Linked DNA regions of Planctellipticum variicoloris. The protein of the gene in region 1 binds, or shares a complex with, the protein of each later gene. Links are inferred from orthologs where the notes say so. Each region holds a gene or a part of one and is shown in the gene's direction. Other genes may lie near its edges.

The links. The genes of interacting proteins can lie anywhere in the genome.
Region 2: the proteins of carB (region 1) and carA are in contact, whole or in part, in a solved structure (PDB 1KEE), measured with the Escherichia coli proteins. The link is inferred for Planctellipticum variicoloris from one-to-one orthologs.

Annotation. Positions count from the first base shown.
Region 1 is NZ_CP130886.1:504,330-513,148, forward strand. The notes cover bases 2,431-6,253. They hold carB (carbamoyl-phosphate synthase large subunit), read left to right. Parts: upstream 2,431-2,795; coding sequence 2,796-6,053; downstream 6,054-6,253. Other genes in these bases: lpxB (lipid-A-disaccharide synthase), read left to right, coding at 2,431-2,463; SH412_RS02015 (carboxypeptidase regulatory-like domain-containing protein), read right to left, coding at 6,134-6,253. Also shown: SH412_RS02000 (mannose-1-phosphate guanylyltransferase), read left to right, coding at 73-1,149; more of lpxB, read left to right, coding at 1,294-2,430; more of SH412_RS02015, read right to left, coding at 6,254-8,819. UniProt on the Escherichia coli protein: Large subunit of the glutamine-dependent carbamoyl phosphate synthetase (CPSase).
Region 2 is NZ_CP130886.1:4,771,348-4,775,358, forward strand. What follows is about bases 1,149-3,987. They hold carA (glutamine-hydrolyzing carbamoyl-phosphate synthase small subunit), read left to right. Parts: upstream 1,149-1,919; coding sequence 1,920-3,056; downstream 3,057-3,987. Other genes in these bases: SH412_RS18565 (ArsR/SmtB family transcription factor), read left to right, coding at 1,345-1,737; ndk (nucleoside-diphosphate kinase), read left to right, coding at 3,135-3,602. Also shown: SH412_RS18560 (SDR family NAD(P)-dependent oxidoreductase), read right to left, coding at 1-678. UniProt on the Escherichia coli protein: Small subunit of the glutamine-dependent carbamoyl phosphate synthetase (CPSase).

The DNA of each region.
Region 1 (8,819 bases):
TCGCCCGGCGCGGCCCGGCTACAATCGGCAAAGCTGACAGTTTCCGGTCCTCTGTGAAGATTCGATTCGCCCATGTTGCATTCTGTGATTCTGGCCGGCGGCAGCGGGACGCGATTCTGGCCGCAAAGTCGACGGCAGTTGCCGAAACAATTTCTCCACCTCAGCGGCCCCGAGACATTGATCCAGACCACCTGGTCGCGATGCCGTCAACTGGTGGCTCCGGATCAGTCGTGGGTCGTGACCGGCGGCTCGCTGGTGGCGGAAACCGCCCGCCAGCTCCCGGACATTCCCGGCGAGCAGATTCTGGCCGAGCCTTGTGCGCGCAGCACTGCGCCGGGCCTGGCGCTGGCGGCGCTGCATCTAGTTCAGGTCGATCCCGAAGCCATCATGCTGGTGCTTCCCGCCGACCAGGTGATCGAACCGGCAGAAGAATTCGTCCTGGCCGTCCGCCAGGCGGAACAGTTCATCAAACACTCTCCCGAAGCGTTCGTGCTGTTCGGCGCCCCTGCAGAATTGCCTTCGACCCGCTACGGCTACGTTCACTGCGGAGCAGAAGCGGTGACGGGAGGCGCCCGCACATTTCGCGTGGCAGGTTTCCAGGAAAAGCCAACGATGCTGGAGGCCGCCCGTTATGCGGCGACCGGCGAATACTACTGGAATTGCGGAATCCTGGTGACGCGGGCCGAAACGCTGCTCCGTTCGCTCGCACACCTGTCTCCCGAGCTCCATCAGGGGTTTGCCCAGATGCGAGCGGCGTTCGGCGGCCCCACGTGGGAACAGACGCTGCAGGAACAGTTTGCAGTGCTCCCTTCGCTGGCGATCGACCGTGTCCTGCTGGAACGCGGAGACAACGTCTACATCCAGGAGGCGACATTCGCCTGGGACGATGTCGGGACCTGGCAGGCTCTGGCCAAACTCCTCCCGCGTGGCAAGGACGGGAACTCGATCGACGGCCCCTGCTGCGGCGTCGAAATGGAGGGGTGTCTGGTCCGCACGACACGCGGGCACCTGATCGCGACCGTCGGCGTCAAAGACCTGATTATCATCCACACTCCCACCGCGACGCTGATCGCCGACAAACGGGATGAAACCGGCCTTCGCAAGCTGATTTCCGAGCTTGATCGAAAGGGGTGGGCAGAGTACCTCTAGGACCGGCGACGTCCACGTTCCGTCCAAGTTCGCCTTGACGGTCCGGCGAAATTCTGGGATCGATTGCCATTGTGCAGCAGGAGCCTCAGGATGTGCTCCGAGAACTTCGGAGGATTCCGAGGCGACGCCACCACGGATCGGTTCATGCACATATTCTTCTCTGTCGGCGAGCCCAGCGGCGATCAGCACGCCGCCCATCTGATTCAGGAACTGCGGCGTCGCGCGCCCGGCCTCCGCGTCTCGGGATTCGGCGGGCCGCAAATGGAAGCGGCTGGCTGCAGCCTTCTCTTCCCGCTGACCACGATGGCCGTAATGGGTGTGTTCCGCGTCATTCCCATGATCTGGAAGTTCTACGGCCTGTACCGTCAGGCTCGCGAGTACCTGCAGCGGCATCAGCCTGATCTCGTCGTCCTGGTCGATTTCCCCGGATTCAACTGGTGGATTGCGAGCGCCGCCAAGCGCGCGGGCATTCCCGTCGTCTACTACCTGCCGCCGCAACTCTGGGCCTGGGCGCCCTGGAGAATCTGGCGGGTCCGCAAGTACGTCGACCTGGTGCTCTCGGGGCTGACGTTCGAAACCGACTGGTATGCCGAACGCAAGATCCCCGTGCTCTACGTCGGCCACCCGTTCTTCGACGAAATCGCCGAGCACCGGCTCGATGAGGCGTTTTGCCGCGAGTGGACCAGCGCCAAAGCTCCGACGGTCGCCCTGCTGCCCGGATCGCGAACGCACGAAGTCTCCGGAAACTGGCCCGTCATCGTCGAAGTCGCCCGCCGCCTGCACCAGCGGCATCCCGACGTCAATTTCCTGGTCGCCAATTACCGCGAAAAGCAGCGGGGCGAGTGCTCGAACTACCTCCAGAAGCACGCTCCGGAATTACCAGTCACCTGCTTCGTCGGGAAGACCTCGGAAATCATCGAACTCGCCGACTGCGCCCTGATGGTCTCCGGCTCCGTCAGCCTCGAACTGCTGGCCCGTCGGACGCCCGCGGCGGTGCTCTACCAGTGCAACTGGCCCACCTATATCCTTGGTCGATTGCTGGTGACCTGCCGATACATGTCACTCCCCAATCTGATCGCCCGTCGGCAGATCATGCCCGAGTATGTGTGCGTGGGCGATCCGGAAGCCGTGGTCCGGCAGCTCGTGGTCGATCTCGACACCTGGCTCAGTCAGCCGGCGGCCCTGGAACATGCCCGGACGGAGCTTGGCGAGCTCCGTGAGCGAATCCACAGTACGGGCGCCACCGGACGCGTGGCCGGACTGCTGCTGGAGCGACTGCAGCCGGCGGAAGTGGCAGATCGCATCGCCGCCTGAACGGCTATTTCCTCGGCCGTCAAACGCTTTCCAGCCCGCTGAAGGGGACGTCGGCGTGCAGCTTCGCGGCGCCCCGACGAACCTGTCAAATTCGCGATTCAGCCCGATTGCTTGAATCTCTTCGCGGGATTGGTACGCTGCAGCAGTTTTGCGCGCATTCAACCCTGTCCGGGCGGTCTTCCCCTGGACAGCCCGCCGCCCGTATATCGACCGGTTGCCGCCTTCCCCAGACGGCATCCGGTCGCTGTTTAACCACCCGCAGCAGAAACCGACGCCCGCCGCAGTGCCGGACCTGACCGGTCCCGGATCGCGGTCCGCCGGAGGAACCAACTGTGCCTCGTCGCGACGATCTGAAGAAGATTCTGATTATCGGTTCCGGCCCCATCGTCATCGGGCAGGCCTGCGAATTCGATTACTCCGGAACCCAGGCCTGCAAGGCATTGCGCGAAGAGGGCTACGAGGTCGTTCTGGTCAATTCCAATCCCGCGACGATCATGACCGACCCCGGGACCGCGGATCGGACCTACATTGAGCCGATTACCTGGGAATATGTCGCCAAAATCCTGGAAGTCGAGAAGCCCTGCGCGGTGCTGCCGACGCTCGGCGGTCAGACAGGTCTCAACACGGCGATGGAGCTGCACCGCCGCGGAATCCTCGAACGGCTCGGCGTCGAGCTGATCGGCGCCCGGGCTGACGTGATCAAGAAGGCCGAAGAACGCGATCTGTTCAAACAGGCCATGCTGAAAATCGGCCTCGACGTCTGCAAGAGCCGGGCTGTCCGCAACATGGACCAGGCCTATCAGGCGCTCGAAGAACTCGGTCTGCCGATGATCATCCGGGCCAGCTTCACGCTCGGGGGGACGGGCGGCGGCGTCGCCTACAACCGCCAGGAATTCGACGAAAAAGTCCGTAAAGGACTCTCCTTGTCGCCGGTCAGCGAGGTGCTCCTCGAAGAGTCCATCATCGGCTGGAAAGAATACGAGATGGAAGTGATGCGCGACGTTGCCGACAACGTCGTCATCATCTGCGCCATCGAAAATTTCGATCCGATGGGGGTCCACACCGGCGACTCGATCACCGTCGCCCCCGCCCAGACGCTGAGCGACAAAGAGTACCAGCGGATGCGCGACGCGACGATCGCCGTCATGCGGGAAATCGGCGTCGAGACCGGCGGCTCGAATGTGCAGTTCGCGATCGACCCGAAATCGGGCCGGATGATCGTCGTCGAGATGAATCCCCGCGTCAGCCGTTCCAGTGCGCTCGCGTCCAAGGCGACCGGCTTCCCGATCGCCAAAATCGCCGCCAAACTGGCCGTCGGCTACCGGCTCGACGAGCTCGCCAACGACATCACCCGCGAAACGCTGGCCTGCTTCGAACCGACCATCGACTATGTCGTCACCAAGATTCCCCGCTGGACCTTCGAAAAATTCCCCGAAGCCGACACGGAACTGACCGTCCAGATGAAGTCGGTCGGCGAGACGATGGCCATCGGCCGGACTTTCAAGGAATCGCTTCAGAAGGCCCTTCGCGGCCTCGAAATCGGCCACTTCGGGCTCGGAGGCGGCTCAAAGGACTTGTGGGGCGGCGATCGCCAGCCCTCGACCGACGAAATTGAAAGCAAACTGGCCCGCCCCAACGAGGAACGGATCTTCTACATCCGGTATGCGTTCAAGGCAGGGATGACCATCGAGCACATTCACGAGCTCACCCGCATCGACCCGTGGTTCCTGGAGAATATCCGCCAGTTGCTCCTCGCGGAGGACGAAATCAACGCCGTCGGCCGGCTGGACGCCGTTTCGCCGGCGCAGATGCGGCGGTTCAAGCAGTACGGATTCTCCGACCGGCAACTCGCCTACTGGTGGGACTCGATCGAACCGGAAGTCCGCGCCCGACGGGTGGAGCTGGGCGTGATCGCGACGTTCAAGCAGGTCGACACCTGTGCGGCGGAGTTCGAGGCGTACACCCCATACTATTATTCGACGTACGAGTCCGAGGACGAGGCTCCCGGACCGCGGACCGACGGTAAGCGGCGCGTCGTCATCCTCGGCGGCGGACCCAACCGGATCGGCCAGGGGATCGAGTTCGACTACTGCTGCTGCCAGGCCTCGTATGCCCTCCGCGAACTGGGCATCGAGAGCGTGATGGTCAACTCCAACCCCGAAACCGTGTCGACCGACTACGACACATCCGATCTGCTGTTCTTCGAACCGCTCACCACCGAAGACGTGCTCAATATTTGCGACCGCCTGCAGCCGGACGGCGTCATCGTCCAGTTCGGCGGCCAGACGCCCCTGAACCTCGCCCGCGGACTGGAACGGGCGGGCGTCAAGATCATCGGGACCAGCCCGGCGATGATCGACGCCGCCGAGGACCGCGAGCAGTTCCAGGCGATCCTCAATAAGATCAACCTGCGGCAGCCGGAGAACGGGATCGCCGTCGATGTCGCCGGCGCCCGCCAGATCGCCAACCGCATCGGTTATCCCGTGCTCGTCCGTCCCAGCTTCGTGCTCGGCGGTCGCGCGATGGTAATCTGCTACGACGAAGATCAGGTGCAGCGGTATATGATCGAGGCGGTCTCAGCCTCGCCCGATCGCCCCGTGCTGATCGACAAGTTCCTGGAAGACGCCATCGAGGTCGACGTCGACGCCATCTCCGACGGCGAAACGACGCTGGTCGGCGGCGTGATGGAGCACATCGAAGAAGCCGGCGTTCACTCGGGCGACTCCGCCTGCGTCCTGCCCCCTTACTCGCTGCCCGATTCCGTCGTGCAGGAGATCAAGCAGGCGACGTATGCACTGGCGGCGGAACTGCAGGTCTGCGGCCTGATGAACGTGCAATATGCCGTTAAGCATACTGGCGGCGAATACCAGGTCTACGTGCTGGAAGTCAATCCCCGCGCCAGCCGGACGTCTCCGTTCGTCTCCAAGGCGACGAACCTTTCCCTGGCCCGCATGGCAGCCAAGGTGATGGTCGGTACGACGCTCAAGGAACAGGGCATCACGACTGAAGTGACGCCGAAGCACGTTTCGGTCAAGGAAAGCGTCTTCCCGTTCAACCGCTTCGCCGGCGTCGACATCATTCTCGGTCCAGAGATGAAATCGACGGGTGAGGTGATGGGAATCGCCGACGACTTCCCCGTGGCCTATCTGAAGAGTCAGATCGCGGCGGGAAATGCCTTGCCGCGGACGGGAGCGGTCTTCATCAGCCTGTGCGGCCCGCACAAATACCAGATCATTCCTTCCGCCCGCCGGCTGAAGGAAATGGGTTTCCGAATCGTGGCCACCTCCGGCACCGCCCGCGTGCTGCGGGAAGCCGGCATCGAGGTCGACATCGTCCGCAAGCTGCAGGAAGGCCGGCCGAACCTGCTCGACCTGATGGCCAACTCGGAGATCCAGTTTATCTTCAACACGCCCAGCGGCAAGGGGCCGCGGACCGACGAAGGCCGGATCCGCGCCGCCGCCGTGATCAACGGCGTCCCGTGCGCCACCACGCTGCCGGGCTGCATCGCGGTGGTCCAGGCACTGGAAGCCCTCGCCCGCCAGCCCGAACCGCAGGTCTGCACCTTGCAGGACTGGGCGAAGAAGGGGTAGGACTCGGTGACATGCTTGCCCGGGACCGCAAGAATTTCACCCGTCGCCGATTCCGGTCCCGACTTCGCAGGCCCTCCAGGCTACTTGCCAAGAAGACTGTCGATCTGCTCCTTGGTCCCTTCGAAATCGTCGGCGTGCAGCAGCGATGCGACATTGCCCCGCTTGTCGATCAGCAGCGTGGTCGGACAACGGGTGACGCCGTAGTCCGCCATGACCCTCCCCTGGATCGGGCTTTCGATTCCTTCAAATTCCGTCCGACTCCTGTCGACCAGGGCGACGCGGAAGGGGAGATCCTGCCCGCCCCAGAGTTCCGACTGCGGAAGCTGGTCCAGCCAGAAGTGGTTGAAGACGCCGATGATGACAACTTCTGTTTCGGGATAGGACGCGCGGAGCTTCTTGAGCGTGGGAATCGAAGTATTCCAGCCGTGATCCGAACGATCCCAGAACGCCAGAATGACCACGCGGTCCCGCAGATCGACCATCCGGACGGCGTCGCCGAAACGCCATTCCTCGACGCTGCGCAGCTCGGGGGCCGGCTGGCCCAGCAGCTTGGCCAGGGGAGAGGGACGCAGGCGAATCGCAGGAAGCGTCGGTGGCGGGCCGTCGGGTTTCACGGTGAAGTTCACCGTTTCCGGGATTGCGAGCGGGTGGGTGATCTTCAGGGCGAAGTCACCGGGAGGCAGTTGGAGAGCAAACGGGCTCGTCACCGAATCGCGGTACACGACCGATCGACGCCTTGACTCCAGACGGAACGAAATCGTTTCGTCAGTCGGTGGAAGGGCTTCAGTCGATACGGAGACGGCGACTTCTTGCAGGGGGGCCATGCGAAGCGTCGTTTCCGGAGATTTCGAATCGGCATGCAGTAGGCCGATCGCTCCTTCTCGCTGGACTGCATCAATGGCGACGATCATGGCTTCCGTGTCATACTCGCCGAACAGAGAATTGCCGCCTGGAAGATCGATGTGCCCTTCTGCGTCGGTGGCGGGATAGTTTCCCGACGTTCGTAGTCGCCCCTCCAGGCCGTCTCGATCGCCGGCCAGTTCGTAGAAGTTCAACGACAGGGGATGGTCGGTATTAAGTCGGATCTGCTGCCCGGCCGCCGGCAGGCCTGAACTGTCGAGGATCTTGACACGAAACGTCCGGTTTTTCATCTGTGACGTGATGGATCGACGATCGGGTTCCCCGCGCAATTCAACGCCTTCCAGAACTTGCCCCTCCTTCAGATCCACTTCTACAACGGTCCCGCGCGGTTTCAATTGAATCCGCTGCCGTCCCGGGCGGATAAACTTCAGCTCGAACGAGCCATCCTCCTTCACTTTAACGGTCGGATCGTAATAGCGGTTCTCGCGCAGATCGGCCGCCTGCGCGGTGACCTCGCGATCGCCGACGATGCGGTCGCCGTCGATCACCAATCGTCCGCGAACCGTCGCCGGGCGGCTGAGCTTGAAGTCGAAATTGTCGAACGACTGCCCCGGCTTCGTCCGGAGCGGATCGGAAACCGTATTCGCCCAGTTCCGCCACTCGGAGTAATCGCCGTCGTGCGCCATCAGGTTGTATTGAAATCCGTTGCCGGCCGGCATGACCACCCGATAGCTGCCGTCGCTGCCGGTCCGGGTGCTGTAGCGGGTGTCGCCGGTCAGCGAGTTGCCGGAACCAGTCTTCGCCGGTGCGACCGTGGCCCCTTCCACCGGCTTGCCGTCCGGATCGTAAACGTGGCCGCTGAAGGTGACTCCGCGCTCGACTTCGATCGTGACCGGCGGCATCCCGACCGACAGGTTGAACGTCAGGTCGTCGAAATTGCGCTGCCGGCCGTCGCGTTCGATCTCGCGTCGCTGGTGCTCGTGGACCGCGTCCGTCGACCACCAGCGGCCCAGGATTCCGTGCCGGTAGCAAGGCGTTTCGCTGCAGGATTCCGGCTCGCCCTGGCCGACATTGAATTCAAATTCGCCCGGCAGCAAGCCGTCGATCACAATTTTGCCCTCTGCGTCGGACACGCCGAGGACGCTGGCGTCGAAACACTTCCACAACACGACTTTCTCGACGGGCTGTCGCGTTGTGGCGTCGACCACACGAGCTTCGAAGCGCACGGCGGGCTTGAGACCGATGTCCAGCGGCTTCGCTTCCCCGTGGGCCACTTCGAGCCCGGTGGTGCGGGAGACGCCGACGCCGGGGACGCTCACCTGAATGTCGTACGTGTCCGGGAAGACGTACATGCGATACTTGCCGGCGGAATCGGTCGTCGTCAGCGTCGTCGGACCGGGGATGACGGCGTGAAGCGTATGTTTTTCCCCTTGCACGCCCTTGATCGTTGCCCTGGCAACCGGTTTACCGGCCGAGTCTCGCACCGTCCCTTCGATCCAGGTCTTCTTGTCGAGACGCATCAGGGCGAATTCGCCGACGGGCCATTCCGTGAGATGCATCGGTGAATAGCCCGGTTTGCTGTAGCGGATTTCGACGTTCGGGTCGTCGTCGCCGACCTTCAGACGGAATGCACCATTGGCGTCGGTCGTTGTTTCGTTGCCGGCCTGGAACGTCCACGCGTCAACCTGCACGCCCGCGAGGGGCTGGAACTGCTCGTCGAAGACGATCCCGGCGAGTTCGCCCGGCTGCATGTCGCGAAACTTGTCCTGCGACAACGCCGTCAGCTTCGTGACCATCTCCTGGAGCTTGGCGTTCTCGGCCTGGTCCGGCTCTGTCGTTCCGGCGGGCGGGCTTTCCGGAGCGACCGGCGGCATGGATGCGGACTCAGTTGCGACGGGCTCTGCA
Region 2 (4,011 bases), 4.3 Mb from region 1 along the record:
AAAACGAGCATAGCGGGCGATGTCCTCGGGGGTTCCCCAGCGTTTGAGGGGAGTTTCCTGGAGCACGCGTTCCTGCCAGGCGTCGGAGGCGGTTTCGCCCCAGGCGGTTTTGATCCAGCCGGGGGCGATGCAGTTTACGCGGACGTGCGGGGCGAGGCTGACGGCGAGGGAACGGGTGAAGCCCATGATGGCATTTTTTGCAGCGGCGAAGAGTTCGCCGCTGTCTCCTTCCATGCCGCGATCAGCCTGATCCCAGCCGATCATCAGGATTGCTCCGCCGCGGGCATCCCGCATCCGGAGACCGATCGACTTCGCGAGTTCGAGAGCTGACTGCACATCGACCTGGAGCAGGAGTCGGAGTTTGTCTTCGAAGGACAGTTGGTTTTCCGGTCGGGTGAGGAGGTCGACGCCGGCGTTGTTGATCCAGAGATCGACTCCCCCCGTCAGATCCCAGGCTTGTTCTGCAAACCGTTTGACAGCAGTCGGTTCTGTGAAATCCGCCTGGAGGAGATGGGCGTTTGGGCCGAGCTGGCGGATCGAATCGGCGACTTTTTCTGCGGCCTCGCGGGAGCGGGAATAGTGGATCACGACATTGGCGCCGGCCCGGGCGATTTCGAGTGCGATGGCGCGGCCGATGCCTGAAGAGGCTCCGGTGACGACGGCGTTGAGTCTGGACAAATTTGCAAATTCTTGGATGTGAGGCACGTTTTTTTCCAACATCGGAGCATGTTGACGCGTCTATTGATGGGAGAAAACCGTCGGCGGCGTATTTATGACGCAGCGGCATTTGTTTTGCTCATTAGAGCGGAGAGAGCTCTCTCTGGCGATCGGCATCCGGTGCGGATGACCGATGCTGATCGCGTCGCTAGTCCTTATTTCTTAAGGAATTGTGTGTGATTACCCCTTTCGGGAATTCTCGACAGGGTCGTTGACTCTGCGGGTTCTGTGCGGCATAATGCCGCCGTCCTTCGTTCAAAAGAAGACTGCGGGCCCTACCGGTCTGCAATTTTGCCCATGATCGACCACATCGTCTCAATCTCATCTGTCTTTCGCTGTTCTGCGGTTTGGACCGTCGTAATGCTGCAGATGTAGTAGACGAGACTTCCGGCCCTGCGGCTGCCGGTCTCCGTCGCGACGTTCCAGTGATTTTCACCAGCCTCTTCCGAATTCACTGAGTCGCCAGCTTTTTGGAGCGAAAGCTCTGGGGGGCACGGAGTGCACATCAGCCGAGGTTGCTGCGAGAAATTCGAAGGATTCCCACAGTTGTCCGAACCAGGAACGGGTTTCGGTGGCAATGGAGAGGCCACTCCATCGCCGCCACCACCACCAGAGAGTGAGAAGCATATGGTTGCGAATGTCGCTGAACCAGTCGTTGAACGTACGGGTTCTTCTTTCCCCGAATTGTCGAATCAGCTCGAGAAAGATCTGGTTCAGGTCTTCAAACTGCTGTCGGACGAGACTCGTCTCCGCATTCTGATGTATCTGATGCGGGAGAACGAGATGCACGTGACGGCGCTGTGCGAGAAGCTCGGCCAGAGCCAGCCGGCGGTGAGCCATCACCTGGCGCTGCTGCGCGTGGCGGGGCTGATCGAAGCTCGCCGGGACGGGAAGCACAACTTCTATTCCGTGCGCGAGAAGCACTTCCACCGGATTATCGCGGAGCTGTTCCAGAGCATCAGCAGCGCCGACCAGGACGGAATCCGCTTCAAGGACTTCCTGCTGAAGCAGACGCCGTAGCCGACCTGCGGCTGACGAAAATGTCATTGAAGAGCGGCTCTTCGTGATTGCGGGGAGCCGCTTTTTTTGCGAGCGGACCGCTGTCGGGCTGCGATTGGGCGAGTCGCTTTTTTTGCGTTTCACGCTGTGGTACAACCGTCACAATTTTGCCCCCGTTCGATGCCTCCTGCCCGATGCGTGCCATGCCTGCTCCCGCCAAGCTCGCTCTCGCCGATGGAACCGTGTACTCCGGAAACGCCTTCGGGGCGTCAGGGGAGGTCTACGGGGAAGTCGTGTTCAACACCAGCATGACCGGGTATCAGGAGATCCTGACCGATCCCTCGTACTGCGGTCAGATCGTCACGATGACGTATCCGCTGATCGGCAACTACGGGGTGAACGCCGAGGATGTCGAGAGCGGCAAGCCTTTCATCCGCGGGTTCATCATCCGGGAGCTGTGCCAGATTCCGAGCAATTTCCGCTCGGAGCAGTCGCTGGACGAATATCTGAAGCAGGCCAACGTGATCGGCCTCGAAGGGATCGACACGCGGGCACTGGTCCGGCGGATCCGCAACGAGGGGGCCATGACCGGGGTGCTCTCGACCGTCGATCTCGACGACGCGTCGCTGATCCGCAAGGCCCAGGCGGCCCCGCAGATCGTCGGACAGGACCTCGTCCGGGAAGTCATGCCGGCTGCATCGTTCGAATGGAGCGAGCCGCTGTCGGATCTGGGTCGGCCGCCCGGCTCGAAGACGGACCTGCCGGGCGAGCCGCATGTGGTGGCGATCGACTACGGAATGAAGCGGAACATTCTGCGACATCTGCGGGATATGCACTGCCGGGTGACGGTGGTGCCTGGAACCGCGACTGCCGAGGAAGTGCTGGCTCACAATCCGGACGGGGTGTTTCTGTCGAACGGCCCGGGAGATCCGCGTCCGCTGACGTATGCGATCGAGACGATTCAGGGGCTGCTGGGGAAGGTGCCGGTGTTCGGGATCTGCCTGGGACATCAGCTCATGGGGCTGGCCTGCGGGGCGGAGATCTTCAAGCTGAAATTCGGTCATCGGGGCGGCAACCAGCCGGTGTTGAACAAGGCGACCGGGCGGGTGGAGATCACTTCGCAAAACCACGGTTTTGCGCTTTCGTCGGAGAATCTGCCGGACTGCCTGGAAGTGACGCATATCAACTTGAACGACCAGACGGTCGAAGGCCTGCGGCACAAGGAATTCCCGGCGTTCTGCGTGCAGTATCATCCGGAAGCGGCCGCGGGTCCGCACGACAGCAGCTATCTGTTCCGGCAGTTCCGGGAACTGATGACCGAGCCGGTCCCGGCGAATTGACGTCGACCGGCCTGTTCTGCCAGAATCTCGGCCCCGGCGCTTGTGCCGGGGCCTGTTTCATTCCTGGAACCGACGAAAATGCCAGCCGAACGTACGCTTGTCCTCCTGAAACCCGACGCCGTGGCCCGCCGGCTGTGTGGCGAGATCCTGGCCCGCTTCGAGCGGAAGGGGCTCAAGATTGCCGGCATGAAGATGCTGCAGGTGACGCCCGAGCTGTCGAAGCAGCACTATGCGGAGCACGTCTCGAAGCCGTTCTATCCGCTGCTGGAGAGTTTCATCACATCCGGCCCGGTCGTGGCTCTGGCCCTGGAGGGTCCGGAGGCGGTGACGGTGGTGCGGGGGATGATGGGCTCGACGAACGGCCGGCAGTCGGCCCCGGGGACGATCCGCGGGGATCTGGGGCTGAGCCGTCAGATGAACCTGGTGCATGGCAGCGACAGCGCGGAAGCGGCGGCGAAGGAGCTGGCGATTTACTTCGGGCCGGGTGAGCTGCTGACGTACGCGTCGCCGCTGGAAGACCTGACGAGCGCGGCGGACGAACGATAGTCGGCGAATGCGCGTGAACGTTGCGGCTGGTCGAAGTTTCGTCGCGGCGATTCGTTGCAAAAGGTTGGTCGATCTGTCACCATACCGGGGCTTCCGGACGAGAGTCCGAGCCTGCCGGCGAACCCGTTGGCGGGCCGGGATGTCTGGTCTGGCGGCGGATGCACCTCTAGCTCAATTGGATAGAGCATCGGTCTACGGAACCGAAGGTTGCTGGTTCGAGCCCAGCGAGGTGTACTTCTTTTTTCGCTCGCCCGGCCCCAGTGTCAGGCGATGCCAGCAGCGGCCCTGAAGTGCCTAAGCTGCTCTCCGGCAAGGTGTTCGACTCCTGGCCTTGATGGCTTTGAGAGTCGACTTTCTCCTCGGTGATCGTGCCAGCGGATGCCACATCCGTGCCAGAAGCGGACTGATC